DNA from 4 places in the Bradyrhizobium sp. CCBAU 25338 genome. Region 1 is predicted to be linked to each of the others. Evidence: predicted binding sites of a transcription regulator. Region 1 holds the regulator's gene; each other region holds the start of a gene.
The links. The regulator LexA, encoded in region 1, represses DNA repair genes until DNA is damaged. The targets are predictions, from matches to a motif close to TGTTCNNNNTGTGTTCNG.
Positions count from the first base shown of each region.

Region 1 (4,555 bases):
CGCTGATTCCGGGGCTGGCGGTCGGCTTCGCTATCAAGAAATGGTCGGCGGCCGCTGCGCTTGTGGCGGCTGCGTTCTACCTGCTGCTGTCCGGCGCAGAGGTCGCGACGCAGAGATCGTTCTTCATGACGGCGGTGGTTTTGATCGCCGTGATGGTCGATCGCCGCGCCATCACGTTCCGGACGCTGGCGGTGGCCGCGCTGATCGTGCTCGCCGTCGCGCCCGAGGCGCTGGTTCATCCGAGTTTCCAGATGTCCTTTGCGGCAACGCTCGGGCTGGTGGCGCTGGTGCAGATCGGCATGCCGAACCTGCTCGCATCGCCCGATCATTCCGCAACGGCGCGGATCGCGCTGTGGGGCGGCCGCGAGATCGCGATGCTGTTCCTGGCCTCGCTGATTGCGGGGCTCGCGACCACGCCATACGCCGCCTTCCACTTCCACCGCGTGACGCCATACGGCGTGCTCGCCAATCTCGGCGCGATGCCGGTGGTCTCGGCGCTGGTGATGCCGGCGGGGCTGTTGGGGTTGCTCGCGGCGCCATTCGGGCTCGACGGCGCGTTCTGGTGGCTGATGGGGATCGGCATCGAGTGGATGATCGCGGTCTCGCGCTGGGTGGCGGCACTGCCGGGTGCCGTCGGCCGCATTCCCGCGTTCGAGATCGCGCCGCTGATCGCGGCGAGCCTCGGGATCATCGTGATGGGGCTGTTGCGCACGCCCCTGCGCTGGTCCGGGGCCCTGGTGCTGCTTGCCGCGATCCTCTGGGCGATGTCGGTGCGGCAGCCCGATATCCTGATTGCCGGGGATGGCGCGAGCGTCGCCGTGCGGGGCCGTGACGGGCGGCTGCATGTGATCCGCGCGAGCAAGGATGGCTTCCTGCTGAGGGAGTGGTTGGCTGCCGATGCCGATCCGCGCGATGCCGGCAGCGCCTCGTTGGCCGACGGTGTGTCGTGTGACGAGTCCGGCTGCGTGACGCCGCTCGCGGACGGACGGCTGGTCGCGTTGGCGTTGCGCATCGACGCGCTGGCTGATGATTGCAGCCGCGCCGCGCTGGTGGTGACGGCGCGCCCAGCGCCGCCCGATTGCGCGGCGATGGTGGTCGACAGGCCGCGGCTCGCCAGTCAGGGCGCGCTGGCTCTGACGCGGAGCGGTGACGGCTTCTCGGTTCGGGCGGTGAGGGCGAGAGGCACAAGCCGCCCCTGGCTGCCGGCCGGCGCCGGCGAGGGGGATTTCGACGGCAGCCTTGCGCCGAAGACGGCCGTGCCCCGCAACCGGGACGCAACGCCATCGGAGACGGATTTTCAGGCGGACGATTGAGGAGCGGTGCGGGGGAGGTCGGACCGGATTTCGCAGGACGCAAACCATACCATCTCGCCGGCCTCGGCCGGCGATGGCATTGCATTCCTGGCCCACGACCATCGGCCGGGGCGACGACGTCAGCCGATCGGCAGGCGCGTGATGGTGGACCGCGTGTCGGCGACGATCTGCGGCTTGTGCTCGCGTTCGCCAACCGGCTGGGTCACCGGCAGTTGCAGCACGGTCGCGCGCTGGCCTTCGACGAGCTGTGTCACCAGCACGTATTTGCCGTCGGGGAATTCGATCGCGTCATGATGGCGATCGGGAATGTGCGGGTCGATCTTGCCGAACTTGCCGACGCGGGAGTTCACGGTGCGCGTCCAGATCCAGCGATTGTCGTAACGGACGTTGTCGGCGAAAGCGAGCTCCGTTCCCGGCAGCAGGCAGACTGCGACGGAGAGATCGGCTTCGGAGGCGAAGCCGCGCGTCGAGGTGCCACGGAAGGTTGTCGTGACGATCGTCTCGCCGACTTCGGCGGGGCGCGTCGCGACGGCATGCAGGCTGTAGTCACACATCGGGTGCTCCTCATGCGAAGATAGCAACCCGCACCTCTTTTGGAGGCGCAGGCCTCTATCAGGTGGAAGCAAGCAACGCTCTGCTTCGTTGTAGGCAAATCTGCGGCTTTGCGCCGCAAGCCGCGATCACATTATCTTTCCCGGATTCGATAGGAACAAAGCCGATGCATGCGTATTCGGAAGGCGTGCGTCAGCGCCCCGCGGGCGCCGACCAGCCCGAGTATTGCCAGCTCGCTTGCGGAATGGCGGTGCGATTGTATGGCAGCGGCTTACGTCACCGTTGCTGCGATCGGCGCAGCAACGATCGTCCATGAAACGTCCGGCGCAACACCTGTCCTCGCATTCTCAGGCCGCGAAGCGATGTTGCGTCGTGCGGCGTGTCGAGGATGAGCCGCCGAAAGAGGGGGCCGGACAATCTGAGCAGAACCGGAAAAACCATCCAGCCGGAGCGGATAGCGGATCCGCTCCAATAGGTGTCGAGCGACCGCAGGACCGCTCAGTACTTGCGGTACAGCCCGATCAGCTTGCCCTGAATCTTCACGCGGTTCGGCGGAAGAATGCGGACCTCGTAGGCGGCGTTGGCGGGCTCGAGCGCGATAGAGGCGCCGCGGCGGCGGAAGCGCTTGAGCGTGGCTTCCTCGTCGTCGATCAGCGCCACCACGATGTCGCCGGTATCGGCGCTCTCGTTGCGCTGGATCAGCGCCATGTCGCCATCGAGGATGCCGGCCTCGACCATCGAATCGCCGCGGACTTCGAGCGCGTAGTGCTCGCCCGAGCCGAGCATGTCGGGCGGCACGCTGATGGTGTGGCTGCGGGTCTGCAGCGCCTCGATCGGCGTGCCGGCCGCGATGCGGCCCATCACGGGCACCGCGACGGGACGCTCGCCCTCGTCCACAGGCGGGCTGGAGGTCGCGCGCACCTTGCCGAGATTGCCCTCGATGACGCTCGGCGTGAAGCCGCGGCGGCTGCCGGCGGCGGCCTGGAGCTCGGGCAGCTTGATCACCTCGATGGCACGGGCGCGGTTGGGCAGGCGGCGGATGAAGCCGCGCTCCTCGAGCGCAGTGATCAGGCGATGGATGCCTGACTTCGAGCGCAGGTCGAGCGCATCCTTCATCTCGTCGAAGGACGGCGGCACGCCGCTTTCCTTCAGACGTTCGCTGATGAACCGTAGAAGCTCGTATTGTTTGCGCGTCAACATCTCGACGAAAGTCCCCCGGTTGATGTCGTTCGATTCCGAGACGAGGAGTTCAGCGATAAGCTGCTACACGTTCGAAACAAATCATGAACGGACACTATATGTTCGATATGTGTTCCGCAACTGCTTAATTTACGGTGAACAGAGCGAAGCTCGCGCGATGCGTGTGGCCGTGCAGCTCAGGCGGGCAGGCGCAGCACCTCGCAAGGCGTGCCGGCCTCGGCCCTCGGCGCGAACGGTGCGCGCACGAGAAGTACCTGCGCCGCAGCGAGATTCGCAAGCAGAGAGGAGTCCTGATGGCTGACGGGATGGGCGACGAGCGCGCCGTCGTCACGCTGTTCCAGGCGCGCACGCAGATAATCCTCGCGCTGGTCGTTGGCACCGAGATCGCGGCCCAGCACGGCGCGCTCGCGGCGATGATGAATCACTGATCGGCCCGACAGGGCGCGAATCAGCGGCACCATGAACAGGAAGGCGCACACGTAAGACGACACGGGATTGCCGGGGAGGCCGATCACGCGCATTGCGCCGAGCCGTCCGTGCATCATCGGCTTGCCGGGCCGAATCGCGATCTTCCAGAACGACATCGAGATGCCTTCGTCCTTGAGCGCCTGCTGGACCAGATCGTGGTCGCCGACCGATGCGCCACCGGTCGTGATCAGGATGTCGGCGCCGCTCTCCCGGGCGCGACGGATGCCGGCGGAAGTGGCCTCCAGCGTATCGGCGGCAACGCCGAGGTCGATGGTCTCGGCGCCCTCGCTGCGGGCGAGCGCGTGCAGGGCATAGCCATTGGAATAGACGATCTGCCCGTGACCGGGCGTGGTGCCGGGCATCACCAACTCGTCGCCGGTGGCGAGGATCGCGACCCTCGGACGGCGGCAGACGGCGAGATGCGGGTGATTCATTCCGGCGGCCAGCGCGAGATCGCGCTCCGTGAGACGGCTTCCCTTGCGGAGCAGCACGTCTCCCTCGCGGAAGTCGACGCCGGCGGGGCGGATATGCCGCCCGGAAATCGCGGCTTCCTTGATCGTGACAAGCTTGCCTTCCGCGACGGTGTCCTCCTGGATCACGACCGCATCGGCGCCGTCGGGAACGACGCCGCCGGTGAAGATCCGCACGGCTTCGCCGGGGCCAACCCTTCCCGCGAACGGGCGACCCGCCGCGACCTCGCCGACGACCGCGAGCCTGGAATCGACCGTTGCCGCGTCGGCCGCGCGCACGGCATAGCCGTCCATCGCCGACATGGCCTCCGGTGGCTGCGTGCGCCGCGAAGCGACGTCGCGCGCAAGCACGCGATGGTAGGCCTCATCGAGGGAAACCATCTCTTCAGGCAACGGCTCTGCACCCGCCAGCACCGCGGCAAGCGCGTCAGAAACGGGCATGAGGGCCACGGGCGGAAACTCCTGCAAATCGTTGGCGAGAGTTCTAGCCGAGTGCAGGCGCGAGGCAAAGCAGCACACAGGATGATTTATCCTGCGCGATTTCCGTCGTGG
Region 1 is NZ_LFKY01000032.1:28,691-33,245, forward strand. It holds gene ACM42_RS12255 (ComEC/Rec2 family competence protein) at 1-1,313, shown strand, start outside; gene ACM42_RS12260 (hypothetical protein) at 1,433-1,867, opposite strand; gene lexA (transcriptional repressor LexA) at 2,364-3,065, opposite strand; gene ACM42_RS12270 (molybdopterin molybdotransferase MoeA) at 3,242-4,453, opposite strand.

Region 2 (4,555 bases), on a different contig from region 1:
TGCTGCTTCACATGGGCGGCCTTGGTCGCCAGACCCGGCACGCGTTCGATCGCCTCGATCGCGAGATGGTAACGGTCGAGCCCGTTGAGCACGACCATGTCGAACGGCGTCGTCGTGGTGCCTTCCTCGGCAAAGCCGCGCACATGCATGCCGGCATGGTTGGTGCGGTTATAGGTCAGCCGGTGAATGAGATAGGGATAGCCGTGATAGGCGAAGATCACGGGCTTGTCCGACGTGAACAGGCCGTCGAAGTCGCGGCCGGAGAGGCCGTGCGGGTGCTGACCCCTGGGTTGCAGCGTCATGAGGTCGACGACGTTGACGACGCGGATCTTCAAGTCGGGCAGCGCCTTGCGCAAGAGGTCGACGGCGGCGAGCGTCTCCAGCGTCGGCACGTCGCCGGCGCAGGCCATCACCACGTCGGGTTCGCTCTTTCCATCCTCCGTTCCGGCCCAGGTCCAGATGCCGATCCCGGCATCGCAATGCGTCGCCGCGTCCCGCATCGAGAGCCATTGCGGCGCCGGCTGCTTGCCGGCGACGATGACGTTGATGCGGTTGTAGGTGCGCAGGCAGTGATCGGCGATCCACAGCAGTGTGTTGGCATCCGGCGGGAAATAGATGCGGACGATGTCTGCTTTCTTGTTGGCGACGAGATCGACGAAGCCGGGGTCTTGATGGCTGAAGCCGTTATGGTCCTGACGCCAGACATGCGAGGTCAGGAGATAATTGAGCGAGGCGATCGGGCGCCGCCACGGCAGCTCGCGCGTGACCTTCAGCCATTTGGCATGCTGGTTGAACATGGAATCCACGATGTGGATGAAGGCCTCGTAGCAGGAGAAGAAGCCGTGCCGCCCCGTGAGCAGATAACCCTCGAGCCAGCCCTGGCAGAGATGCTCGCTCAAGACCTCCATCACGCGACCGTCCTGGGCGAGGTGCACGTCGTAGGATTCGATCGGCTCCATCCAGACGCGTTCGGTGGCCTCGAACACGGCATCTAGCCGGTTCGACGCGGTCTCGTCCGGCCCCATGATGCGGAAATTGCGCTGTTGCGCGTTGAGGCGGATGACGTCGCGCAGGAATTTGCCGAGCTCGCGCGTCGCTTCGGCGACGGTGCCGCCGGGCTGCCGCACCTCGACCGCGAAGCTGCGGAAGTCGGGCAGCTTCAGCTCCTTTTTCAACAGGCCGCCATTGGCGTGAGGATTGGCGCCCATGCGCCTGACACCTTCAGGTGCGAGCGCCTGAAGCTCGGGAGCGAGCGCGCCGTTCGCGTCGAACAGTTTTTCCGGCTCGTAGCTGCGCATCCAGTCTTCGAGCACTTTCAGGTGCGCCGGATTTTCGCGGCAGCCGGCGACAGGCACTTGATGCGCGCGCCAAAAGCCCTCGACCTTCTTGCCGTCGACTTCCTTCGGGCCGGTCCAGCCCTTCGGGCTGCGCAGCACGATCATCGGCCAGCGCGGCCGCTCGACGCTTGTCCGCCCGTCGCGGGCGTGCTGTTGGATCGAGCGGATGCTGGCGAGTGCGACATCGAGCGCATCCGCCATGGCACGGTGCATCAATTTGGGATCATCGCCCGCGACGAACAGCGGCTCGTGGCCGTACCCGCGGAAGAGATCGCGGATCTCCGCATCTCCCATCCGTCCGAGCACGGTGGGATTTGCGATCTTGTAGCCGTTGAGATGCAGGATCGGCAGCACCGCGCCGTCATGCGCCGGGTTCAGGAACTTGTTCGAGTGCCAGGACGCGGCGAGAGGGCCGGTCTCGGCCTCGCCGTCGCCGACGACACAGGCGACGATCAAATCAGGATTGTCGAAGGCCGCGCCATAGGCGTGCACCAGCGCGTAGCCGAGCTCGCCGCCTTCGTGGATCGAGCCCGGCGTTTCCGGCGCCGCGTGGCTCGGAATGCCGCCGGGGAAGGAGAACTGCCTGAATAGCTTGCGCAATCCGTCCGCATCGCGCGCGATGTCGGGATAGATCTCGCTGTAGCTGCCTTCGAGATAGGTGTTGGCGACCATGCCGGGGCCGCCATGGCCGGGCCCGCAGACATAGATGATGTTGAGGTCCAGCGCGCGGATCACGCGATTGAGATGGGCATAGATGAAGTTCAGGCCGGGCGTGGTGCCCCAATGGCCGAGCAAACGCGGCTTGATATGCTCGGGCCGCAACGGCTCGCGCAGCAACGGATTGTCGAGCAGGTAGATCTGCCCGACCGAGAGGTAGTTGGCGGCGCGCCAATAGCGATCGAGCAGATCGAGGTCGCCGGTCGCGACGGCCGTTCTTTGTTGAATCGTCATGTTCCTTCGGCTTTCACCCAGCGATCGTCACCAACTTTGTTCCGGCACGATCGATCCCTGTGTGGGATCAAACGAAATCGTCGTGTGGGATCAAACGAAATCGTCGTGACAGGCGTATTGCGTGAGGTCAAAGCCGCGCGCTCGAAATTTGGGCGGCTACTTTGCATGGGGTTGTTTTCACGTTTTTTGTTTGTGTTCTTGATTTGTTCCTTTTGCGTGCTATCTTGATTGCATGAGTCCAGCATCCTCTCATGCTCTCAAGCACCCGCCGGTCACGGCGCCCTCCGAGCCGGCGGGTGCGCCTTCAGATTTCCCCGAGCTTGGCGTCGCCATCGATCGCGCGCGAAGGCGAGGGCGGGGCGCGCAATCCAATGCCAGCGGCCGTTACGAGGCCGAGGCGCGCGTCGCTTTCGATGACGGCTGGCAGAGCCTGGAAGAGCTGCCGCCGTTCAAGACCAGTGTCGGTGTCGACACCTCGCGCAAGGTGATCACCCGCAACGATTCCCCAGACATCGGCTTCGACCGCTCGATCAATCCCTATCGCGGCTGCGAACACGGCTGCGTCTACTGCTTCGCGCGACCGACGCATGCCTATCTCGGTTTGTCGCCAGGCCTGGATTTCGAGTCGAAGCTGTTCGTGAAGCCCGAGGCGCCGGCGCTGCTCGAGAAGGAGCTCGCCGCCACCGGCTACGAACCCAGGATGATCGCGATCGGCACCAACACCGATCCCTACCAGCCGATCGAGCGCGAGCGAAAGATCATGCGCGGAATCCTCGAGGTGCTGGAACGCGCCAGCCATCCGGTCGGCATCGTCACCAAATCCGCGCTGGTGGTGCGCGACATCGACATTCTGGCGCGGATGGCCAAGCGCAACCTCGCCAAGGTCGCGATTTCGGTCACCTCGCTCGATCCCAAGCTCGCGCGCACCATGGAGCCGCGGGCTTCGACGCCGCCGAAGCGGCTGGAGGCGCTGAAGCTGCTCTCGGATGCGGGCATTCCGACCACGGTGATGGTCGCGCCCGTGATCCCCGCGCTGAACGATTCCGAGATCGAGCGCATCCTCGATGCCGCCGCCCATGCCGGCGTCAAGGAAGCCTCCTATGTGCTGCTGCGGCTGCCGTTGGAGGTCCGCGATCTCTTCCGTGAATGGCTGATGGCGAACTATCCGGACCGCTATCGCCACGTCTTCACCCTGATTCGCGACATGCGCGGCGGGCGCGACTACGATGCGAAATGGGGCGAGCGGATGAAGGGCACCGGCCCGATGGCCTGGACCATCGGCCGCCGCTTCGAGATCGCCTGCGACAGGCTCGGCCTCAACAAGCGGCGCTCCAAGCTGACCACGGATCACTTTGCGCGGCCGAAGCGGAACGGCGATCAGCTCAGCCTGTTCTGATGGGGAAGGTGAAAGAGGCATGGCATGAGTCAGGAATTGGCGGCTCCGGTGCCGAGGCTCACCGTCGTCACGCTTGGCGTGGGCGACATCCGCGCCAGCATCGCCTTTTACGATGCACTCGGCTTCTCGCGCCGGCTGAAGGCAACCGACGAGGCCGTCGCCTTCTACGATACCGGCGGTCCGGTGCTCGCCCTGTATCCGTGGGATCAGCTCGCGGCAGACGCGACCTTGCAGGACGCGCCGAGGCCATCGACCTTTCGCGGCATGACGCTCGCCTGGAACTGCCGGACGCGTGAGGAGGTCGATGCGGTGCTGGCCTTCGCCATCGGGAAGGGGGCCGGCCTGCTGAGGGCGGCGCACGAGACCGACTACGGCGGCTATTCCGGCTATTTCACCGACCCCGACGGCCATCCTTGGGAGGTCGTGGTCGCGCCCGGTATCGAGGTGGGCGGGGACCGCCGGGTGCATCTGGCGGATTAGAACGGCCGTCTGAATAACGGGAATTATCCTGGGTTCCCGGTTGCGCTGGCGAAGCCCCTTGCGCACGATCCCGGCCATGATTCGGGACAAGTCCGCCAAGAACCCAGCCAAAGACGCGCCAAAAAAGGAGGCTGCGAAGAAGGCTGCGCCTGCCAACGAGGCCAAAGCGCCTCCGGCCAAGGCTCCGAAGGTTCCTGCCGGCAGGAAAGGCATCATTGCCATTGCTCCTCCTAGCTTCCGCCGCGAGCGCGCGCTGATCAAGCGCGGCGTCTGGCCTGTTGCCGGGTGCGACGAGGCCGGCCGCGGCCCGCTGGCCGGTCCCGTGGTGGCAGCGGCTGTGATTCTCGATCCCGATCGCATCCCGCGCGGTATCGATGATTCCAAGCGGCTG
Region 2 is NZ_LFKY01000002.1:443,091-447,645, reverse strand. It holds gene ACM42_RS03535 (phosphoketolase family protein) at 1-2,288, opposite strand, end outside; gene ACM42_RS03530 (PA0069 family radical SAM protein) at 2,521-3,684, shown strand; gene ACM42_RS03525 (VOC family protein) at 3,709-4,164, shown strand; gene ACM42_RS03520 (ribonuclease HII) at 4,241-4,555, shown strand, end outside.
Region 2: ACM42_RS03530 (PA0069 family radical SAM protein) is a predicted target of LexA. The motif match lies at 2,482-2,499, and genes of this name have one in related genera.

Region 3 (4,555 bases), on a different contig from region 1:
TGCCTTCGGCTTGAACCGGTCGATCAGCCGCGCTTCGTCGAGCCGATGGAGCGAGGGGCGATGATCGCTGAGGACGATGAACGGCAGCGCCTTGTGCCGGGGCACGTGCAGCCGCGCGAGATCGGCAAGACGGATCGTAGTGGTGCGCCGCGTCGCGATGATGCGTTCGACCGCCTTGGTGCCGAAGCCTGGCACGCGCAGCAATTCCTCGCGGCTGGCGCGGTTGACGTCGAGCGGAAAGCGGTCGCGGTGGCGGAGCGCCCAGGCCAGCTTGGGATCGATGTCGAGCGGCAGCATCGCGCTGTCGTCGACGATCTCGCCGACGTCGAAGCCGTAGAACCGCATCAGCCAGTCGGCCTGGTAGAGCCGGTGCTCGCGCAGCAGCGGCGGTGCCCGCAGAGGAAGTGCACGGCTGGCATCGGGGATCGGGCTGAAGGCGGAATAATAAACGCGCCGCAGCCGGTAGGCGCCGTAGAGATTGGCGCTGGTGTGGAGAATGGTGTGATCGGAGGCCGCGTCGGCGCCGACGATCATCTGTGTGCTCTGGCCGGCCGGTGCGAAGCGCTGCGGCTTGGCCTTGGTCTTTGCGCTGCGGCTGTCCTCGGCCTCGTCCAGCTTCAGCCGCAGCCGGCCCATGGTGCGGCGGATCGCGCGGACATCCTTCTCCGGCGCGAATTGCTGCAGGCTCGTCTCCTCAGGCATCTCGATGTTGATGGAGAGGCGGTCGGCATATTTGCCGGCTTCCGCGATCAGCGCGTCGTCGGCTTCGGGAATGGTCTTCAGGTGAATGTAGCCGCGGAAGTGATGCTCCTCGCGCAGCTTGCGCGCGACGCTGACCACCTGCTCCATAGTGTAGTCGGGGCTGCGGATGATGCCGGAGGAGAGAAACAGGCCCTCGATGTAATTGCGCCGGTAGAAGTCGAGCGTCAGCTTGACGACCTCGTCGACGGTGAAGCGGGCGCGCGGCACGTTCGAGGAGGCGCGGTTGACGCAATAGAGGCAATCGTAATTGCAGGCGTTGGTCAGCAGCACCTTGAGCAGCGAGATGCAGCGTCCGTCCGGCGCGTAGGAATGGCAGATCCCCATGCCGGGCGCGGTCGAGCCCATCCCCTTGCCGTCGCTGGAATCCCGCTTCTCGGTGCCGCTGGAGGCACAGGACGCGTCGTATTTGGCGGCGTCCGCCAGGATTTCCAGCTTGCGTTGTACGTCCATCCTTGAATCCCTTTGATTCAGCTCACGAATCCGATCGAGCGCCAATTCGATTGACTCTTCTGGCCCCGTTAGCTTTATATTAGAACATATCATGAACAAATGAGCCAGCCGTTGGTTCTTCTTTTGAAGGCCACGGCACCAATTCCTGAAGGAGCGGCGAGCATGAGCGGCGCACGCAACAGCGCGCTTGCGACCTTGCGCGGCCAGATCGAACGCATCGAGACGGCGGAAATCGTGCATCAGCACGATCGCGTCGCGCTCGGCCATCACGAAGCCGATGGCGCGCTGAAGGGCGGGCTCGCGCGTGCGGCGGTCCATGAGGTGTTTTGCGAGGGGCGTCAGGGCGCTGCCGCGACCGGCTTCGCCATGGGCCTTGCGGGACGCGTGAGCGCGCGTCGGCCGCTGCTGTGGGTGCGGCAGGATTTTTCGGAGATAGAGACGGGCGCGCTGTCGATGAGCGGGCTAGCCGAACTCGGCCTCGATCCGCGCCGCGTGGTGATGGTGCGCGCCGCCGATGTCGAGAGCGCGCTGCGCACCTCGGCCGATGCGCTCGCCTGCGATGCGCTGGGCGCCGTCGTGCTCGAGCTCTGGGGCGAGATCAGACAGTTCGATCTCGTGGCAAGCCGCAAGCTGACGCTCGCCGCGCAATCTTCCGGCGTCACCGGGTTGCTCCTGCGCATGGCCGCACAACCTTTGCCCTCGACTGCGGAGACGCGATGGATGCTGCGCGCGGCACATTCACCGCCGGGGCAGGCATGGAGCACATGGGGCGCGCCGCGCTTCGATGCCGAACTCTTGCGCAATCGTCATGGCCCATGCGGCCGGTGGATCATGGAATGGAATTGTGATGAGTGCCAGTTCAGTGAACCGTCGACGTATCCTCAGCCTGTGGCTGCCGCGCCTGCCCATCGACCGGATCCAGCGGTTTTTCGGCAGCGCCGGGCTGGGTAAAGCCAATCATGAGCCGAGCATCGTCGTCATCAAGGACAACAATGCGCTGGTGATCCATGCGCTGGACGAGGCCGCCGAGCGCCTCGGCCTGTATATCGGCCAACCCCTGGCCAATGCGCGGGCGATGTGTCCCGACCTGAGGGTGTTCGATGCCGATATCGTGGCCGATGCGAAGACGCTCAGCGATATCGCCGACTGGTGCGACCGCTTCACGCCGCTGGTGGCGCTCGACGCGCCGCACGGGCTGTTCCTCGACATCACCGGCTGCGCGCATCTGTTCGGCGGCGAAGCCGCGCTGTTGCGGACGCTGGTCCGGGCGCTCGACCGGCAGGGCTTTGCCGTCAGCGCCGCGATTGCCGGGACCTCGGTCTGCGCGCGCACGCTGACGCGGCAGGCCACGGGAACCATCGTTGCAGATGGAGGGGAGGCGGCTGCGATCGACCGGTTTCCGGTGTCCGCACTCGGGGCGGGCGAGGCGATCACGACCGGTTTGCGCCGCGCCGGTCTGAAGACCATCGGCGATGTCGCCTCGCGCAGCTCCCACGAGATCACGGCGCGGTTTGGCGCGCGGTTCTCCACGCTGCTCGCGCATGCGCTGGGACAGGGCGATGCGCCGATCAATCCGCGCAAACCGCTGCCCGATTACATCGTGGAGAAGCGCTTCGCCGAGCCGATCGCGACCGACACCATGATCGCGATGACGCTGTCGCGGCTGGCGGACACGCTGATCGCATCCATGGAGAAGCAGGGCAAGGGCGCACGACGACTTGAGGCTGCCTTCTTCCGCACCGACGGCGTGGTGCGCGCGATCACGGTCGAGACCGGACGCCCCGTGACGCGAAGCGTCGTGATCGACCGGCTGTTCCGCGAACGCCTCGATGCGCTCGCCGATCCCCTCGATCCCGGCTTCGGCTTCGACATGGTGCGGCTGTCGGCGAGCCGCACCGAGATCGTGGTGCAGGAGCAGCGCGATCTCGATGCGCATGTCCACGACAATGACGAGATTGCTGCGCTGATCGACCGCATCGCCGCGCGCATCGGAGGCAAGCGCGTCGTCGTGCATCTGCCGCAGGACACCCATATCCCCGAGCGCGCGGTTTTGTCCGCCCCCGCCCAGCATCATCTCGCTGCCGCCATGCAGGCCGAATGGCCGGCGCGCACCGAGAGCGAGCCACCGCTGCGCCCCTTACGGCTGTTCGACAAGCCGGAGCCGATCAAGGTGCCGTTCGCGACCGTGCCGGATGGTCCGCCGCATCAATTCACCTGGCGCCGCGCGCTGCATGCGGTGGTGCGGGTGGAGGGGCCCGAGCGCATCGCGATGGAATGGTGGCAGCAGGACGGCAGGCAACTGACGCGGGACTATTTCCGCATCGAGGACGCCGAAGGTCTGCGCTTCTGGATCTTTCGCGACGGGCTCTACGAGGGAGAGACGTTCGACGGCGAAGGCAGGCCCGTTTCCCCCAACTGGTATGTGCACGGTCTCTTCGCATGACCACGCCTCCCTATGCCGAGATCGGCATCACAACCAACTTCTCCTTCCTGCGCGGCGGCTCGGATCCGCGCGCCTATGTGCATCAGGCCAGCATCCTCGGCATCCCCGCGATCGGCATTGCCGATCGCAACACGCTCGCCGGCGTGGTGCGGGCCTACAAGGAACTCGACAATGCCGAAGTGCTACACAAGCCGAAACTGCTGATCGGCGCGCGCATCGTCTTCGTCGACGGCACGCCCGACATCCTGGTCTATCCGCGCGACCGCGCCGCCTATGGCCGTCTGTGCCAGCTTCTCACCCGGGGCAAGCGCGGCGACGACATCACGCGGATCGAGAAGGGCGAATGCCATCTCGCCTTCGCTGATCTCCTGGAGTTTTCGGAAGGCCAGCTGCTGGTCCTGACGTTGCCGCATCGCTTCGAGCCCGCTCAGGCGCTGAATGTTCTTTCAAAGCTCAGGGATAGCCGCGCCGAGGGCGTGTGGCTGGCGGCGAGCCTGATCTATCGCGGCGATGACAGGCGTCGCCTGACGCGGCTCGATGATCTCGCGGCAAAAGCCCAAGTGCCGCTGCTTGCGACCAACGAGGTGCTCTATCACCATCCCGCGCGTCGTCCCCTCCAGGACGTGCTGACCTGCATCCGGGAAAAGACCACGATCGATGCGATCGGACGGAAGCTGGAGGCCAATGCCGAGCGGTTCCTGAAGCCGCCGCGAGAAATGGCGCGGCTGTTTCGCGATTTCCCCGATGCGATCGCGGAGACCATGCGTTTTGCGGACAAGATCGACTTCTCGCTCGATCAGCTCAAGTATCAATATCCCGACGAGCCGGTGCCGCCGGGCAAGACCGCGCAAGGGCATCTGGAGGATCTGACCTGGGCCGGTGTCGACAAATATTTCGGCG
Region 3 is NZ_LFKY01000034.1:147,524-152,078, reverse strand. It holds gene ACM42_RS14695 (putative DNA modification/repair radical SAM protein) at 1-1,212, opposite strand, end outside; gene ACM42_RS14690 (ImuA family protein) at 1,375-2,163, shown strand; gene ACM42_RS14685 (Y-family DNA polymerase) at 2,060-3,655, shown strand; gene ACM42_RS14680 (error-prone DNA polymerase) at 3,652-4,555, shown strand, end outside.
Region 3: ACM42_RS14690 (ImuA family protein) is a predicted target of LexA. The motif match lies at 1,293-1,310, and genes of this name have one in related genera.

Region 4 (4,555 bases), 120 kb from region 1:
ATCACGTCGAGATTGCCCCAGGTCGATTCATCCTCCGGCAGCGGCATGATGGTGGTGATGCGCTCGCCCTGCTCCAGCGGCAGGATGTTGATCATTGCCTTGCCGCGCGCGTTCGGAGCGGCCATCGGCAGCCGCCAGACCTTTTCCTTGTAGACCTGGCCGCGCGAGGAGAAGAACAGCACCGGCGTGTGCGTGGAGGCGACGAACAGTCGGCTGACGAAATCCTCGTCGCGGGTCTGCATGCCGGAGCGGCCCTTGCCGCCGCGGCGCTGCGCGCGATAGGCCGACAGCGGCACGCGCTTGACGTAGCCGGCGTGGGAGACGGTGACGACCATGTCCTCTCGCTGGATCAGGTCCTCGTCCTCGACCTCGCCTTCCTGCTCCATGATCACGGTGCGGCGTGGCGTGGCGAACTCCGCCTTCACCTCGGCAAGCTCGGTCTTGATGATGCCCAGCACGCGCTCGCGCGAGCGCAGGATGTCGAGATAATCGGCGATCTCGCCGGCGAGCTTGTCGAGCTCGTCGCGGATTTCGTCACGGCCGAGTGCGGTCAGGCGCTGAAGGCGCAGATCGAGAATGGCTCTCGCTTGTTCCATCGACAGCCGGATCGTGCCATCCGCACTCATGCGGTGACGCGGGTCGTCGATCAGTGTCAGCATGTCCTCGACGTCCCGGGCCGGCCAGTCGCGCGACATCAGGGTATCGCGGGCGGTGGTCGGGTCGGGCGAGCTCCGGATGACGCGGATCATCTCGTCGATATTGGCGACTGCGATCGCGAGACCGACCAGGATGTGCGCCCGATCGCGCGCCTTGGCGAGCAGGTACTTGGTACGCCGCGTGACGACCCGCTCACGGAAGTCTACGAAGATCGTCAGCAGGTCCTTCAGATGCATGATCCGCGGACGGCCGCTGTCGAGCGCCACCATGTTGACGCCGAAGCTCGTCTGCAGCGGCGTGAATCTGTACAGCTGGTTCAGCACCACATCCGGCACGGCGTCGCGCTTCAACTCGATGACGACGCGGTAGCCTTCGCGGTCGGATTCATCGCGCAGGTCGCCGATGCCCTCGATCTTCTTTTCCTTCACCAGCTCGGCGATGCGCTCGACCATCGTCGCCTTGTTCACCTGGTACGGAATCTCGGTGATGATGAGCGCCTCGCGCTCCTTGCGGATGGTCTCGATCGCGACCTTGCCGCGCATGACGATCGAGCCGCGGCCGAGGTGATAGGCGGCGCGGATGCCCGCGCGCCCGAGAATGACGCCGCCGGTCGGGAAGTCAGGTCCCGGCACGATGTTGATGAGCTCGTCAATGGTGAGCGCAGGGTTGTCGATCAGAGCGACGCAGGCGTCGATGACCTCGCCGAGATTGTGTGGCGGGATGTTGGTCGCCATGCCGACCGCGATGCCGCCCGCGCCGTTGACGAGAAGGTTCGGGAACTTGGCCGGCAAGACCGATGGCTCGGTCTCGTTGTTGTCGTAGTTCGGCTGGAAGTCGACGGTGTCCTTGTCGATGTCGGCCAGCAGAGCCAGCGCCGCCTTCGTCAGGCGCGCTTCGGTGTAACGATAGGCGGCCGGGGGATCGCCGTCGACCGAACCGAAATTGCCCTGGCCGTCGATCAGCGGCACGCGCATCGAGAAGTCCTGCGCCATGCGAACCATGGCGTCGTAGATCGACTGGTCGCCGTGCGGGTGATACTTACCGATGACGTCGCCGACCACGCGGGCGGACTTGACGTACTTCTTGTCGGGCGTGTGCCCCTGCTCGTTCATCGAGAACAGGATGCGGCGGTGCACCGGCTTCAGGCCGTCGCGCGCATCGGGCAGCGCACGCGCCACGATCACGCTCATGGCGTAGTCGAGGTACGACTTCTTCATCTCCTCGAAGATGGAGACGGGGCGAATGTCCGAGGGTTGCGCCGGCTGGTCGCCGGGCTTGTTGTCGTCGTCAGCCAAAGGGGAATCCGGTGAGATTTTGTCTGGGAATCATATAGCGCATCGGGGTCCTGATAACCACCCTCGCGCAGATCAGGACAAGCGATTTTTCCGCCTATTCTTCCAACGACTTAGGCCCTTGCAAGCACTGCTTCCGAGAGGCCCGGAACCGGCTTGCCCAAACGATCTCCGAAGCCCGCGAAACCGCGCCGAGAGCGGGCCCTGTCAGCCTGTTTTGCCCCGGCGCAATCCGAGCTCACCTCAAACATGAAGGCGGCCGGAAAACCCGAGCCCGCCCCGCGAATTAATAGGAATGGCTGACACGGCACGCCAGGCGCAGCCCTATCGGGCAATGTGCCTGGGCCGCGATCCCTGTCCTCAGAACGGGATATCGTCGTCCATGTCGTTGTTGCGGCCGCCGCCGGCGGCGACGGGACGGCGCGGTGCGCTGCTGACGGGACCGGAGGAGCCGAAATCGCCGCCCGGCTCGTCGCCGAAGCTGCCGCCTCCTCCGCCGCCACCGCGGCCATCGAGCATCGTCAGCGTCGAGTTGAAGCCCTGGAGCACGACCTCGGTCGAGTACTTCTCGACGCCGCTCTGGTCGGTCCATTTGCGGGTCTGCAGCGCGCCCTCGATGTAAACCTTCGCGCCCTTCTTCAGATACTGTTCGGCAACCTTGCAGAGCCCTTCATTGAAGATCACGACGCGATGCCACTCGGTCTTTTCCTTGCGCTCGCCGGTCGCCTTGTCACGCCATGTCTCCGAGGTGGCGATGCTCAAATTCGCGATCGGCCGCCCGTCCTGGGTGCGGCGGATTTCAGGATCCTTGCCGAGATTTCCAACCAGAATGACCTTGTTGACGCTTCCCGCCATCGCCGCTCTCCACTCCGAATGCCACTGAATTTCAAAAGGGCGAATCCCGCTGCCCGCGTTCCTCTGCGCCCCGCTGAGGCGACCCTATACGCTTGCGGGCACCGATCAGCCCGCCACCCCCACGGTTATCCCCATATATAGCATCGCGCCCGGCTTCGTTCCAGATTTGTTCTTTCGTGCCAAGAGCCAGAACAGATTCTGGACACGCGCCGACAGCCAGGGAACCCGGATGGAACTTTTCCGGGTTCCCGAGAAGGACGAAAACCGTTTAACTTTCATCGAGTTGCGGACACTTCAATCGGTGGGCAACTGTGGCATTTCGGAGACGGATTTTGCCCCTTCCTTGGGCTATGGTTGCCTTGGAATTAGTTCATATGGGCGTCGCGCCTGATCCGCCGCTTTCGGGGACCTCGAGAAGCGGACGAAACTGGGGAGACTGCAATGAATAAGATTCTTTTTGGTGCAATCAGTGCAATGGCGTTGGGGCTGGCGGCCCCCGCAAGCGCGGCGGATCTTGCCGCCCGTCCCTACACCAAGGCGCCAGCTCCGGTTGCCGCCATCTACGACTGGAGCGGCTTCTACATCGGCATCAACGGCGGTGGTGGCACAAGCCGCAAGTGTTGGGATTTCGTGACCCCGGCAACCGGCGTTCTGGTTGGCGAGGGCTGCCACAATGCGACCGGCGGCACCGTCGGTGGCCAGGTCGGCTATCGCTGGCAGTCGACGAACTGGGTGTTCGGCTTCGAGGGCCAGGGCAACTGGGCCGATTTTTCCGGCGACAACATCAGCGCGGTATCCGGCCTTCGCAACCACTCCACGATCGACTCTTTCGGTTTGATCACCGGGCAGATCGGCTATGCCTGGAACAACGTGCTGCTCTACGTGAAGGGCGGCGCCGCCGTCGTCGGCGATCGCTACCGGACCTACGATGTGGCGACCGGCCTCGAGTTCGACCGGGCCAACGAGACCCGTTGGGGCGGCACGGTGGGCGCGGGCGTCGAGTTCGGATTCGCCCCGAACTGGTCGGTCGGCTTCGAGTATAATCACATCTTCCTCGGCCACCGCACGATCGATTTCACCGGGTCCGGCAATTTTGCCGGGGCTCCGCTCGGTGCTTTCACGGCCTCCAATCGCATCAGCCAGGACGTCGATATCGGCCTCATCCGGGTGAATTATCGTTGGGGCGGTCCGTTGATCGCGAGGTACTGATATCCCGCTGATATTGTTTGGAGATCAAAGGCCGGCCTCGCGCCGGCCTTTCTGCTTTGGGCGAGAAGTACCGGGGGGACAACGAGTCAGTAACCATTACCTTTTGCGTCGTTGTGGCTTTTCGGAGACACAACTTGCGGCTTTGGTGGTGTAAACACAACCTCAGTTGGGCCGTTGAGTCCGCTGCCCTTCCGGTCACGGAAGGCAACAACAGAAACTGGGACTGGGATTTAGTTAAAGATGAAGAAAGTTTTGTTGGCTTCGGCCTGTTTGTTCGCTCTTGCGGCCCCTGCTTCGGCTGCTGATCTCGCAGCTCGCCCTTACACCAAGGCTCCGATCGCTCCGGCCGCTGTTTACAATTGGACCGGCTTCTATCTCGGTGTCGTCGGCGGCGGCGCTTGGGAAGACGCTGGCAGCCCCCGCATGCAGGGTGGCTTCGTCGGCGGCACCGCCGGCTACAACTGGCAGACCGGCAACGTCGTGTTCGGCCTCGAGGCCGATGGCTCCTGGGCTGACGTCAGCGCCTCGGCGACCGCTCTCGG
Region 4 is NZ_LFKY01000032.1:148,020-152,574, reverse strand. It holds gene gyrA (DNA gyrase subunit A) at 1-1,952, opposite strand, end outside; gene ACM42_RS12815 (single-stranded DNA-binding protein) at 2,310-2,804, opposite strand; gene ACM42_RS12810 (outer membrane protein) at 3,246-4,013, shown strand; gene ACM42_RS12805 (outer membrane protein) at 4,254-4,555, shown strand, end outside.
Region 4: ACM42_RS12815 (single-stranded DNA-binding protein) is a predicted target of LexA. The motif match lies at 2,961-2,978, and genes of this name have one in related genera.